DNA from 3 places in the Mesobacillus sp. AQ2 genome. Region 1 is predicted to be linked to each of the others. Evidence: predicted binding sites of a transcription regulator. Region 1 holds the regulator's gene; each other region holds the start of a gene.
The links. The regulator LexA, encoded in region 1, represses DNA repair genes until DNA is damaged. The targets are predictions, from matches to a motif close to CGAACATATGTTCG.

Region 1 (4,292 bases):
AGAATATCTCGAGTTTTTTGCATATGGTCTATCGATCTTCCTGAAGAACGATGAAGGGATTTTCTGGCTTGAAGAGAATGAAGTTCAGTCTTCACTCGTCATCATGCCTCGTCTGGTAGAGGACATTCTGAAAAAAGAAGTTTTTGCACAAAATATCCCGTTTGTTTTTTCTTCAGCAACTTTATCCCAGGTAGGGGACTTCAACTATATAGCGAAGAGTCTCGGAATTGAAAAATATACTTCCTTCACGGTTGCATCACCGTTTGATTATCAAGAGCAAATGGAAATTAAAGTGCATGTTCAGGATGCTGAAAATCAAAAATGGGAGAAAATAGGTACGGATCTGCGTACTGCAAGCGGGAGCTCACTGGTTTTGTTTTCTTCCATGCAGGAAATGGAAAGGTTCAGAGTATGGTCCGATCAACAGGAGTGGGATTTTGACATCCTGTTTGAAGGCGACCGTGAGATTAGTGAAACCGTAAAAGACTTCCAGAATGTCAAAAGCACTGTACTTTGCTCATACAGTTTATGGGAAGGTCTTGATGTCCCCGGTGAATCATTGACCCAGGTCATCATTGCTTCATTGCCATTCCCGCCTCATGACCCGGTCTTCCAGGCAAAAAGGAAGCATGCGGCCAACCCTTCTGCAGAAGTAGACGTTCCATACATGCTGCTTCGGTTAAGACAGGGAATAGGCAGGTTGATCAGGAGCAGCCAGGACGAAGGTGCCGTCCATTTATGGCTTACTGGTAAGCAAAAAGCAGAATTTATGGAAGAAATAACAGCAGTGCTTCCTGTTAGTGGCATTCATTAGTATAGGGGAAATCCCGAAAGGTCCAAGCCTTTCGGGATTTTTTTGCGGAAATTAGTCTCTGCATCCGCACTTTCTATCATCGCGGTCACGATCATTCTCATCCTGAGCACCAGCAACCAAGTCATTGATAATGCAACGACGGTCAGCACGGCAAAGATCTTCAAAATCAATTGTCGCCCTTACCTGTTTGTTGTTGCGGTTAGAGTAAAAAACTCCTGCTGAATCGTTATTATTAGATTGGATCCCATTCGAGCTTAAACTTCTTCCATAGCTAAAATACACGATATCTTATTCGGAAAGGGACAAGTTGTCAGGGCTTGTACCTACTTTGGAAAGGAATATGCTTTTTTCATAGAACCTTTAAAAAAATAAAAGTTTGATAGAACGAAAAAAAGCAAGCGGAGTCCGCTTGCTTTTTAGTGCATATGACGGTATACACCAATGACTTTACCAAGAATCGATACATTCCGAAGGATAATCGGTTCCATTGATGAATTTTCCGGCTGGAGCCTGAAATAGTCCTTCTCCTTGAAGAAACGTTTAACAGTTGCTTCGTCATCCTCAGTCATTGCTACTACAATGTCTCCGTTATTGGCTGTCTTTTGCTGCTTGACGATTACATAATCTCCATCCAGGATACCAGCCTCTATCATACTGTCACCCATGATTTCGAGCATGAAAACCTGCTCATCATGAGGAACAAGGCGGTCTGGAAGCGGGAAGTATTCTTCAACATTCTCAATAGCCGTAATTGGCATACCGGCTGTTACTTTACCGACAACAGGCACGTTGACAACATTATATTTAGGGATACGGTTTTCCTCTTCGATTTCCAGTATTTCAATTGCACGCGGTTTTGTTGGATCGCGTCTGATCAGCCCTTTGCTTTCGAGCCTTGCAAGGTGGCCGTGTACCGTGGAACTTGATGCCAGTCCAACTGCTTCGCCGATTTCACGTACGGATGGCGGATATCCTTTTTTCTTGACTTCACCTTTTATGAATTCAAAAATATCTTGTTGCCGCTTTGATAACTTTGTCATATTCACGCACCTCGTATTTTTTCTTGTCCTAATTATACCATGTCTATTTGATAGATACAAACATAAGTTCGAATTTTGAGTTGACACAAAACAAATGTTCGTATTATAATAAAAATCAAATAGGCGAACATATATTCGTTAGGGAGTGTCGATTATGAAAAGACTATGGGAAAACTATTCTTACGCTTTAATCCTTCTTGCTGTCAGCCTGATTTTTTCGCTGGTGGCAAAAGCAAATTTACATAACGATGATGCATACATAACTGTTACTATAGAAGAAGGGCAGTCACTATGGGAGATTGCAGAGACGTACGCCAGTGAGCATCGTTTATCGAAAAATGATTTCGTGAGCTGGGTAGAAAAGGAAAATGGGATTGTTGGAGAAAGGGTTTTTCCGGGAGATGAACTTGTCATCCCGGTGACGGCTGAATATCTGGAGCCAACACAGATTGCCGGGGCTGAAAGATAATTTGTACATAGAATCAGGTGACAGCATGAAAGCGATTATTTATTGCCGGGTAAGTACCACGAAAGAAACGCAGGAAACTTCGCTTGCCAGGCAGGAGGAAGAATTGCTCCGCCTTGCAGAACAGTATGGATTTGAAGTGATGAACATCATCAAGGAACAAGCCAGCGGGTATGACCTTGAAAGGGACGGGATCCTTGAACTGCTGGAGCTGATAAAGGACAAGTCAGTCGGTGCCGTATTGATTCAGGATGAGACCAGACTTGGCAGGGGTAATGCAAAGGTAGCTATTCTCCATTGCATATTAAAGGAGAACGTTAAGTTATACAGCATCTCTCACAGCGGGGAACTTCAGCTTTCTGAATCGGATTCCATGGTGCTCCAGATTGTCAGTATGGTAGAAGAATATCAGAGGAAAATCCATAACATAAAGATTAAACGCGGAATGAAACGTGCGGTTGAACATGGATACAAGCCTCAGCGCAATCTCAAAAATCAGGGCGAGCATTCCGGCAGGGAACGTAAAGATATGCCGATAGCAGAGATTGTCAGGCTGCGGAATAATGGCCTTACTTTTGCTGAAATTGCCGCTACTCTGAAAGGATTTGGCTACAATGTATCCAAGGCAACAGTGAATCGGCGATACCTTGAACATATAGAATCAAATGAGGAATGAGGCTCCTTTCTTGTAAAACTAGAAAAAATTTAGTAAGATGTCATTTGACGTAATTTTTTACACAAAGGAGCTTTACAATGCTATCAAGTGATAAAATTGCTAGAATCAATGAACTGGCAAGGAAAGCAAAAACATCAACGCTGACAGAAGAGGAAGCAAAGGAACAGACAAAGCTTCGAGCCGAGTATCTCCAGTCATTCCGTTCTTCTATGCTGAATACACTAAAGGGAGTTACCATTGTTGATCCAGAAGGCAATGATGTTACACCTGAAAAACTAAAAGAAGAAAAATTGAAGAATAAACTTCATTAATATATTCAATTTGGAATACATGAGAGAATGTATTCCATTTTTATTTTGGAAGCATGACAGATGAAAAAACTGAATGTTATATTCGACTACTGAAGTGAAAAATCAGCAATGGAACAATTTTAAAGGCCTCTTAGCTTCTATGTCAAAATCTATATTCCGTCTTCATCTGAAGCGTTTGCTTACATAAGTACAGCGAGTATGTGTCAAAATAAATAACAATACGGCGTTTTCTGTCTCCTTCAGGCATAATTTGTTGTATAATAATTTCTCTCGCTATAATATTAATGATGTAGCCAGTACCTATAGAAAGGATGTATTAAATGTTTAAAGAAATTGATATGCTTTCAATTGATTCCATTCGTACTTTATCAATTGATGCGATTGAAAAAGCAAATTCCGGCCATCCAGGCATGCCGATGGGGGCAGCACCGATGGCTTACACATTATGGACTCGTTATATGAATATCAACCCTAAGAATCCAGAATGGTTCAACCGCGATCGGTTTGTCTTGTCTGCCGGACACGGATCTATGCTGCTATACAGCTTACTGCACCTTGCAGGTTATGATCTATCAATGGAAGATATTAAGCAATTCCGTCAGTGGGGAAGCAAGACACCAGGACATCCTGAGTTTGGACACACTGCCGGTGTAGACGCAACAACCGGACCGCTTGGCCAGGGAATTGCCATGGCGGTTGGTATGGCGATGGCTGAACGTCACCTGGCTGCTGTTTATAATAAGGATAACTACAATATCGTTGATCACTATACATATAGTATCTGCGGTGATGGCGATCTTATGGAAGGCGTTTCTGCTGAGGCAGCTTCACTTGCAGCTCACCTTAAATTGGGTAAAATGATTGTTCTATATGATTCAAACGATATCTCACTGGATGGCGATCTTAATAAGTCATTCTCTGAAAGTGTTGAGGGCCGTTTTAAAGCATACGGATGGCAATATATCCGCGTTGAAGATGGCAATAA
Region 2 (4,292 bases), 660 kb from region 1:
GGATGAATCTTGTTTCTTTCCCCTGTCTCTTTAAAGCGATGAAAAGCTGCTCAGCTTGTTCAATCGGACAGCGGTAATCCTTTTCACTGTGAAGAATCAGTAGTGGTGTATTGATTTTATCCACATAAGCCAATGGTGAGTGCTTCCATAATGTTTCCAGATTGCTTAGGTCTGCCCTGATTTGCCACTCGGTAAAATAGTAGCCGATATCACTGACACCATAGAAGCTGATCCAGTTTGAAATCGAGCGCTGGGTTACCGCTGCCTTGAATCTGTCTGTATGGCCGACGATCCAGTTTGTCATGAATCCGCCATAGCTGCCGCCGGTCACTCCCAAACGGTCCTTGTCAATGAAATCGTAGTTTTTCAGCGCATAATCGACGGCATCCATGACATCCTGGTAGTCTCCGCCGCCATAATCACCGCGCACGGCATTGACAAATTGCTGCCCATAGCCGTGGCTGCCGCGCGGATTGATATAAAGAACTCCATAGCCTTCTGCCGCGAGGACCTGGAACTCGTTGAAATAAGAGTTTGCATACATTGCGTGCGGGCCGCCGTGAACTTCAAGAATCAGCGGATACTTTTTGCCCTCTTCATAGCCAGCTGGCTTCATGATCCATCCATGGAGGGGCGTGCCGTCACCAGCCTGGAATGAAATCTGTTCTGGCTGAGATAAAGTAATGGAATCCAGGAACTTTTCGTTCACTGAGGTCAACTGCTTCATTTCACCAGTGGTTACTTCCAGTTGGAACAGTTCCCCAGGAAGCACCGGGTTGCTGATCGCGGCAACAATCCTCTGATTTTTCCTGTCCAGTGTATAACCATATACATGCTGCTGATCGAGTAGCGCTGGGTACACTTCTCCATTTAAGTTAGCGAAATATAAAACAGTGTTTCCCTGGTCGGTCGCCAGGAAATATAGGCTTTCACTGTCATCACCCCAAATCAACCCCGGACTGTGGGCTCCCTGTTGGAAATCCGCCGCAACAGCGTCACCGACAAGGATATCCATGTTTTCCGTAATGCATTGCACATTCCCAGTCTCCATGTCCCGAATATATAACTGGCTTAAAGTGGCATTCTCAAATTCCCTTTCATGCCCTATATAGCCAATGTATTTTCCATCTGGAGAAAAAACTGCATTGCCAAAGTACCCTTTGCCATTTGTAATCTTTGTTTTGTCTCCTGACTTGATGTCCATCAGCAATAGGTCGCTCTTAAATGAAAAATCCCGTTCCGGCGACTCATCCGCCGACAATACAAGACTCTTGCCATCAGGAGACCAGCACTGCAAATGGTAGTCTGCTTCTCCTTTTGCAACCACCTCCGCCTCTCCATCTACAACATTCACAATGACAGTCTGCCTGTACTTCCCATCCCAGAAGCCAGCAGAGTCTGATTTATATTTCATTTCCTCAGCAACGAACGGTTCTTGTTTCTTGTCATCCTTTTTTTCGTCTGCTTTCTCAAACAAATCCTCATCCGGTTTTAATGAGACGGAACAAGCAATTTTTTTACCGTCCGGAGACCACACTGGGCCACTGGCACCATTCTCGAAATCAGTCACCTGCATTGCCTCACCGCCAGCTGCATCCAGGACAAAAATTTGATTCTTCCCGCTGCGGTTCGAAACGAATGTGAGCTTCGTGCCGTCCGGTGACCATCGTGGTGTTTGACTGCGGTTTTCCCCATAGGTCCATTGTTTCGGCTCCCCGCCTTTGTCTATATCAATTATGTATAGATTGGAGGCATAATCATTCTTCTTCTCCAACATCTCAGTCTGCACAAACACACACTTTTTACCATCAGGCGAAAACTGGGGATCTGTGACGGATTTCAATTCAAATAAATCTTCTGCCTTGATCAATCTTTTTTCCATCCTGCTAGCCATCCTTCCAATGTAAAATTGATGCTGCTACATTATTATTTCGTTAACAGAAATATATTTCCTGCTCTAGAAAGAAACTTTTTAGGTGCTTATTCAGCAACGCTGTAAGTTTACTGTCATTTTGGAAAAGATGTTAATACAAGAAAATTTTTTATCCTCTTGAAATCCTGTTCAAAATCCATTACGATAATTACGAACAGATGTTCTTATTTTATATTGAAGGGGCAGAGCAAAATGACAAGGATTCCTGAAAAAGACCGCGATATGATGGAACAGGCCATCTATTTGCCGATGGTGCTGGTCGTGCTCAATCGGGATCTTTCTGTCGTTGAAAATAGTCCATTTAAATTAAAAAAGCCTTATTTGGAGCTAATCGAAGAAACAATGAAAGCCGTACAGAAAGAGCTCGCACAAGTGAAAACCTACCTTAAAAAGAATCAGCTGAAGGTTGAGGAAGTAAAACGGGATGATGCCTTCACCATGTTTCTCTTCATTTACAAAGGATACGAAGAACACCATAATTATTTCAATCCCCGCATCCGCAACAAAGTCCAGGAATTGATGGTACACTACCTTTTCAAACGATTTAAGCCTGCTTTGGGAACAATTGAAAAAGAATCCGGCTGACCAGCCGGATTCCCCTTAGCTTTTTAGTCTTTATATACCTCACTGACCAGATTGACATGAGGATAGCCTTGCGAGTCATTGAATTTAGGACCGTGCAGAAGGTACAGTGCTTTCCGTTCAGTTTCTTTCATCCGCTGCATGAATTTTGTGCGCAGCATGGATGTCCGAAGCAGCTGATTTTCGAATGAATGATGGGATACCGGCAGAATCCTGGTCTTCTTGTTCCTGAAGGTAACTTGTGTACTTTGGGCATCCACTTTCTTATGGAACAACACATGCTCATGTGATACCCAAATGCAGTCCGGCTTTGTGGGTGAGCTTGTCGGCATGAAATAGATGGAGCTTATAGGGTCGATAATGATCGGGGTTTTATGGGTGATCCCGGTAAGCTGTTTCGTTCCTTCTTTCCTGCCTTCATAACTGCTTCCAAAATATCTGCAGCTTTTTTTGATAATATCTATCGGCCTGAAAGGGGATACATACTCCTCCTCCAGTTCAATGACCCTCGAGTAAATCCTGCTGCCGTATTCTTCAGGTAGAATAATCATCGTAAAAGGGTTTATTTCATATTCTTCTACTAAATTCCTTGAGTTCCCTGTCATTCCTTCACCTCCTAAAAATACCTTACACCCTATTTTAACATAATTGCTAAAATTTTCTTTAAAAACAGATAAAGTTCCGTTTTTAGCCACAATTAATATTCTGATAAAAATTTTCTAAAAATTATAAAAATTTAGTTGATTATCTTTTCAATCCTCCATATAATATAAAAAAGGTCTAAGAGGTGAGGTCAATGAAAGAGAAATCGTATTCTGATACCATGAAGGCCAGTGTGATGAAACGCATAAAAGCCAAGGAATCATTTGTTCTGGACCTGTATGTTGACATGTTAATCTCAGAAATTCAACTGAATACCAAAAGAGAAAAATTGATGACCAGAATCGACAAAGCGATAGATGACCGTGACAAAATCCTGTTTTTGAATTTGACGGAAGAGTTGAAAGATCTCAACAAACAATTTGGAACTTAAATGAGTGAAATCCCCTATATCGGGGGTTTTTTATTATCTTGAAATAAAAATGCGTTTAATCCTTTTAAATGAAAAAAGAAACCCTCGGCTTGAGGGTTCCCACGGTAGCTATTCATCTTCCATTTCATTTCTCTTCTGAATTTCATACTCCTCAAGTCTCGAAATTCTCTCCAGCATGGTTGGATGGCCGTAGCGGAAGATTTTCACCAGCCAAGGCGGATCAACCTGACTGAGTCCCGCCTTCGTCAGTTCCTGGAAAGCAGAAATCGCCGCACCGGTGTTATCCGTCATTTCGATTGCGTACCGGTCTGCACGAGTTTCCTGGTAGCGTGACACAAGGTTAGAGACAGGACTTGCGGCAAACATGATCATCGATAGGAACATCAGGAACAACGGCAGCGACCTCAAGTCACCAGGATGCTCCAGTTTGAATTCCTTGCCCCATCGTTCGACTGCCCAATTCATCAATTTCGAGACAAAGTAGAGACCGAACAGGGACAGCAATAGGTATCCGCCAATCCCGATATATATATGTTTCTCCACGTAATGGGCCATTTCATGGGCCATTATGAACAAGATTTGGTCATCATTCAATTTATTCAATGTCGTATCCCAGAGGACGATCCTTGAATTGGATCCGATTCCCGTCACATAGGCATTAAGGGCATTAGTCTTTTCTGCCATATCCACTTCGAATACATGTTCCGCAGGGATTTTTGCCTGACCGGCAAGATCAAGAATCTT
Region 3 (4,292 bases), 1.2 Mb from region 1:
AGGAACTGGGCTCTGATAATGCAGCCTCCGCGGAAAATCATCGCGATTTCTCCGTAGTTCAGGTTCCAGTCATATTCTTCTGATGCCGCTCTCATCTGGGCGAAGCCCTGTGCATAAGAACAAATTTTGCTCAGATACAGTGCCTTTCGAATCGATTCAATGAATCCCTTTTTGTCACCATCAAATGGTTTCGCTTCTGGTCCGGAAAGTACCTTGCTTGCCTCAACCCGCTCTTGCTTCATGGCCGAAATAAAACGCGCGAAAACGGATTCCGTAATGATAGGCAGCGGAACCCCAAGGTCTAGCGCACTCTGGCTTGTCCATTTTCCTGTTCCTTTTTGGCCTGCAGTATCAAGGATTACGTCGACAAGCGGTTTGCCTGTTTCGTCGTCCTTTTTTGTGAAAATATCAGCTGTGATTTCAATCAAGTAGCTGTCCAGCTCACCTTTATTCCATTCAGCGAACACTTCATGCAGCTCTTCAGCACTCAAGCCAAGAACATGCTTCAGCATGAAATAAGATTCTGCGATCAGCTGCATGTCGCCATACTCGATTCCATTGTGGACCATTTTTACATAATGGCCCGCTCCATCAGGACCAATATATGTTGTGCACGCGTCCCCATTGACCTTAGCAGCAATATCCTGGAAGATCGGCGAAACCAGCTCATATGCCTCCTTTTGCCCACCAGGCATGATGGAAGGTCCATGCAGTGCGCCTTCCTCCCCTCCAGATACCCCGGTGCCAATGAAGTGAAGTCCAAGCTCGCTCAATTCTTTGTTCCGCCGCTGTGTATCGGCAAAATATGTATTACCGCCATCGATGATGATATCGCCCTTTTCAAGATGAGGCTTCAATTGATCGATTGTCGCGTCGGTCGCAGCCCCGGCCTTTACCATCAGCAAGATTTTCCGCGGTTTCTCGAGGGATTCAACAAATTCTTCGATTGAAAACGTTCCGTAAATGTTCTTGCCTTCCGTTTCGGCGAGCATTTCATCCGTCTTTTCTCTAGAACGATTATAAACGGAAACAGAATACCCACGGCTTTCAATATTCATCGCAAGGTTTTTCCCCATAACAGCGAGGCCAATGACTCCGATTTGCTGTTTTGACATCATTCCAACTTCCTTCCTTTTTCATAACTGGTTTTTAAAAACTTACAAACTAATGTAACAATGAATCCAGGGTGGTGCAAACAATAGGCTTCATCCCTCTATATTTTGACTTAACCTCTGGAAGCTAAACAACTTTAATAGTCTTTTTTCTCGGTATCGCCATTTCTTTTGCGGTCCTGAAGAAAATCCTTATTAAAGCTTGTGCCAGCCTTGGGGTTTTCCCTTGAAGAGTGCTTCTTCACCTGTAAACCAGCGCTTTCGATAATACTTTTACCGTATTTTTCACGCAGCTGGCTCATCGTATTGATCAAAGGCTCTTTTTTTGCATCCTGTTCGTAAGAAAACAAGTCGAGCTGCTTAACAGCCTGATCTGCCTCTAGCAGATCTGTTCCGGTGATTCCGAGCAAGCGGACAGGATCACCGTTCCAATGCTTTAAAAATAAAGCTTTTGCCGCAGCAGCAATGTCGTCTTTCTTTGAAACCGGGTTCGGGAGCTTTTGGCTTCTTGTGATCGTTTTTCTGTCCTTAAAGCGGATCATGATGCTAATGGTGGTTGCGACAGCTTCCTTTCTCTTCATCCTGGCAGCTACCTGCTCTGATAAGCCATCAAGGACCTTCAGGAGTTCATGCTGATTCGAGAGATCTCTCGGCAGGGTTGTTGAATTGCCGATACTCTTGAAGTCATAGACGGATTCGGGATCCACCATTCTATTATCCTGACCGTTGGCTCTATTTTTCAGCTTCAGGCCATTAATCCCTAACAGGGCTTTCAATTGGATATCATTTGCTTTTGCCAGGTCGCCAATAGATTGAATACCGATGCTTTTTAGTTTGTCCGCGGTTTTCGTTCCTACTCCATGCATCTCTCCGGCTCCGAGCGGCCATAGGATCCGAGGGATATCCCGTTTTCTTAAAATCGTGATCCCCAATGGTTTTTTCATATCGGAAGCTGTTTTCGCCAGGAATTTATTAGGGGCGATTCCAATGCTGCATGGCAAATCAAGCTGCTCGAGAATCCGTTTCTGAATGCTCTCAGCTATCTCCAATGGTGCCCCGATGTCAGCGCAATCCGTAATATCCATATACCCTTCATCAATGGAAACAGGTTCCACCAGCTCGGTATATTGGCGTAAAATATCGAACATAGCACCAGACGCAGCCCGGTACCTGTCAAAATTCGGTGTTTTTATGATTAACTCAGGGCAGAGCTTTTTTGCTTCCCACAACGGCATGGTTGTCTTTACTCCGAATTTCCTTGCTTCATAGCTGCAAGTTACAATGATTCCCCGCCGTTCCTCAGGGTTGCCTGCAATGGCCAGGGGTTTTCCCTTCAGTTCAGAATCATAAGCCATTTCTACGGAAGCATAGAAACTGTTCATATCAACATGTAAAATGACTCTGCCCTTTTTTGGATACATCTCTTTCATATCAGCCACTTCCCAAATATACGTTCCATTCTAGTTTATCAAAAATAGCGATCATATACTTAATCGAAGTTTGGATGGCAAATGTGAATTTTATGTGAAGATAAAATGGAAAAGATTAAAGATTCCGCTGGGAAACCCGATAAAATCAATAAATAGATATACAAAGACGGGGGAGTTTTTATGCAGCATTGGTCCATTGGCAGAAAGTATGCAAGCGTTTTCGCATTTATCATGGTCATTTTCCTGGGCAGCTTTATTTATTTGTCCAGTGTTTTGAGCAACCTACAAGATGCGATCGACCTTGCAGAGGAGAAAAGTGATTACGCTATCATGATCAGCGAAATGGGGGCCACTTTTCGCCAGAAATACATTATTATTACTGACTACATAACCGAACCAAAACCAGAGCTTCTTACACTTTATAAAAAAGAAGCGGAACAGTTTGATGCCTCAGCTGAAAAACTGAAAGCAAATGTGAAAACGGAAAATGCACAAACGCTATTCGAGGCAATCGTCAAAACAGATAAGCATATGGACAAAATCTGGTCTGATGAAATTTTAAAGACTGTGGATGAATTTAGGCAAAACGGAGAACAGGTTGATATCTTCACCCAAATCAGTCTTGCGAACAAAGCTGAAACCATCAGGGATATGAATATCGAGAAATTAAACCAGTTACAGACGGCAATCCTGGATGACAGGACGACAATCATGAATGAAACTCATTCTTCAATTGCTTCCATGATCCGTAATACTTTCATCCTTATCATCATCGCCTTTATCATCTCTTCTGTGGCAATGTACTTTGTCTCCCGCAGCATCAGCAAAAATCTTAAGGATGTTGTTGCTTACTGCAAGAAGCTCGCAGCCGGGGAACTGAATGTAAAAGCGCTGCAGGCAAAGAACAAGGACGAAGTCGGCCAGATCATCCAAGCAATGAATCAATTATCCGGTAACCTTAAAGCTTCCATTTCCAGCATACTTTTGTCATCTGACCAGGTAAATGAAATGTCGAGAAATCTAAAGGAAAATGCGGAGGCCACCACAGAAGCAAACAATGAAATTACGACATCAATCATGCAGGTTGCCTCTGCCTCAGATGAGCAGGTTAAGATTTCGGAACGCACCAATGAAGCAGTCGAAAATGTGTCTTCACAATTAATCGAAGTTACTGGATCAATGCAGGAGACCCTGCAAACGACTTCAGATACGAAGCAAAAGATTGAACAGGGAAAACTATATGCTATCAATGTGACGGAACAAATGGATGAAATCAATGGAAAAGTAACAGAACTGGCCAAAGTGATTCACTCCCTGAAAAACAATTCTCAGGAAATTCATCGAATCATTGAAATTATCACTGATATATCAAACCAGACAAATTTATTGGCATTGAATGCAGCGATTGAAGCGGCAAGAGCCGGGGAGCATGGGAAAGGCTTCGGTGTGGTGGCCCAGGAAGTGCGCAAACTTGCCGAACAATCAGCTGGAGCGGCAGACAGCATCCGCACAATCCTTGAACAAACTGGAAAAGAAACGAACCTGGCCGTAAATGTCATGGATGAAAGCCAGGTGACCGTCCAAAAAGGCAATGAACTTGTTGAGAAAGTTGCGGCCACCTTCACAGAAATAGCTCAATCAATCGAGGAAGTCAGCTTGAAGGGAGACACTGTCAGCAGTGCTGTCACGAGTGCGAATGAAAAGATTGAATTCATGGCGCAGTCTGCGACCGAGGTCATCACTGCATCTT

Region 2: a site for LexA is predicted at 2,085-2,098, ahead of QNH36_RS06775 (YhjD family protein). Genes of this name have one in related genera too.
Region 3: a site for LexA is predicted at 2,556-2,569, ahead of QNH36_RS16245 (DNA polymerase IV). Genes of this name have one in related genera too.

What each region holds. Positions count from the first base shown of each region.
Region 1 covers NZ_CP126080.1:2,019,438-2,023,729, forward strand. The annotation lists gene QNH36_RS09955 (ATP-dependent DNA helicase) at 1-814, shown strand, start outside; gene QNH36_RS09960 (hypothetical protein) at 866-1,096, opposite strand; gene lexA (transcriptional repressor LexA) at 1,231-1,854, opposite strand; gene yneA (cell division suppressor protein YneA) at 2,009-2,323, shown strand; gene QNH36_RS09975 (YneB family resolvase-like protein) at 2,349-2,996, shown strand; gene QNH36_RS09980 (DUF896 domain-containing protein) at 3,074-3,307, shown strand; gene tkt (transketolase) at 3,628-4,292, shown strand, end outside.
Region 2 covers NZ_CP126080.1:1,363,054-1,367,345, reverse strand. The annotation lists gene QNH36_RS06780 (S9 family peptidase) at 1-1,882, opposite strand, end outside; gene QNH36_RS06775 (YhjD family protein) at 2,126-2,518, shown strand; gene QNH36_RS06770 (competence protein ComK) at 2,542-3,120, opposite strand; gene QNH36_RS06765 (IDEAL domain-containing protein) at 3,312-3,548, shown strand; gene QNH36_RS06760 (M48 family metallopeptidase) at 3,657-4,292, opposite strand, start outside.
Region 3 covers NZ_CP126080.1:3,210,259-3,214,550, forward strand. The annotation lists gene gndA (NADP-dependent phosphogluconate dehydrogenase) at 1-1,115, opposite strand, end outside; gene QNH36_RS16245 (DNA polymerase IV) at 1,250-2,542, opposite strand; gene QNH36_RS16250 (methyl-accepting chemotaxis protein) at 2,723-4,292, shown strand, end outside.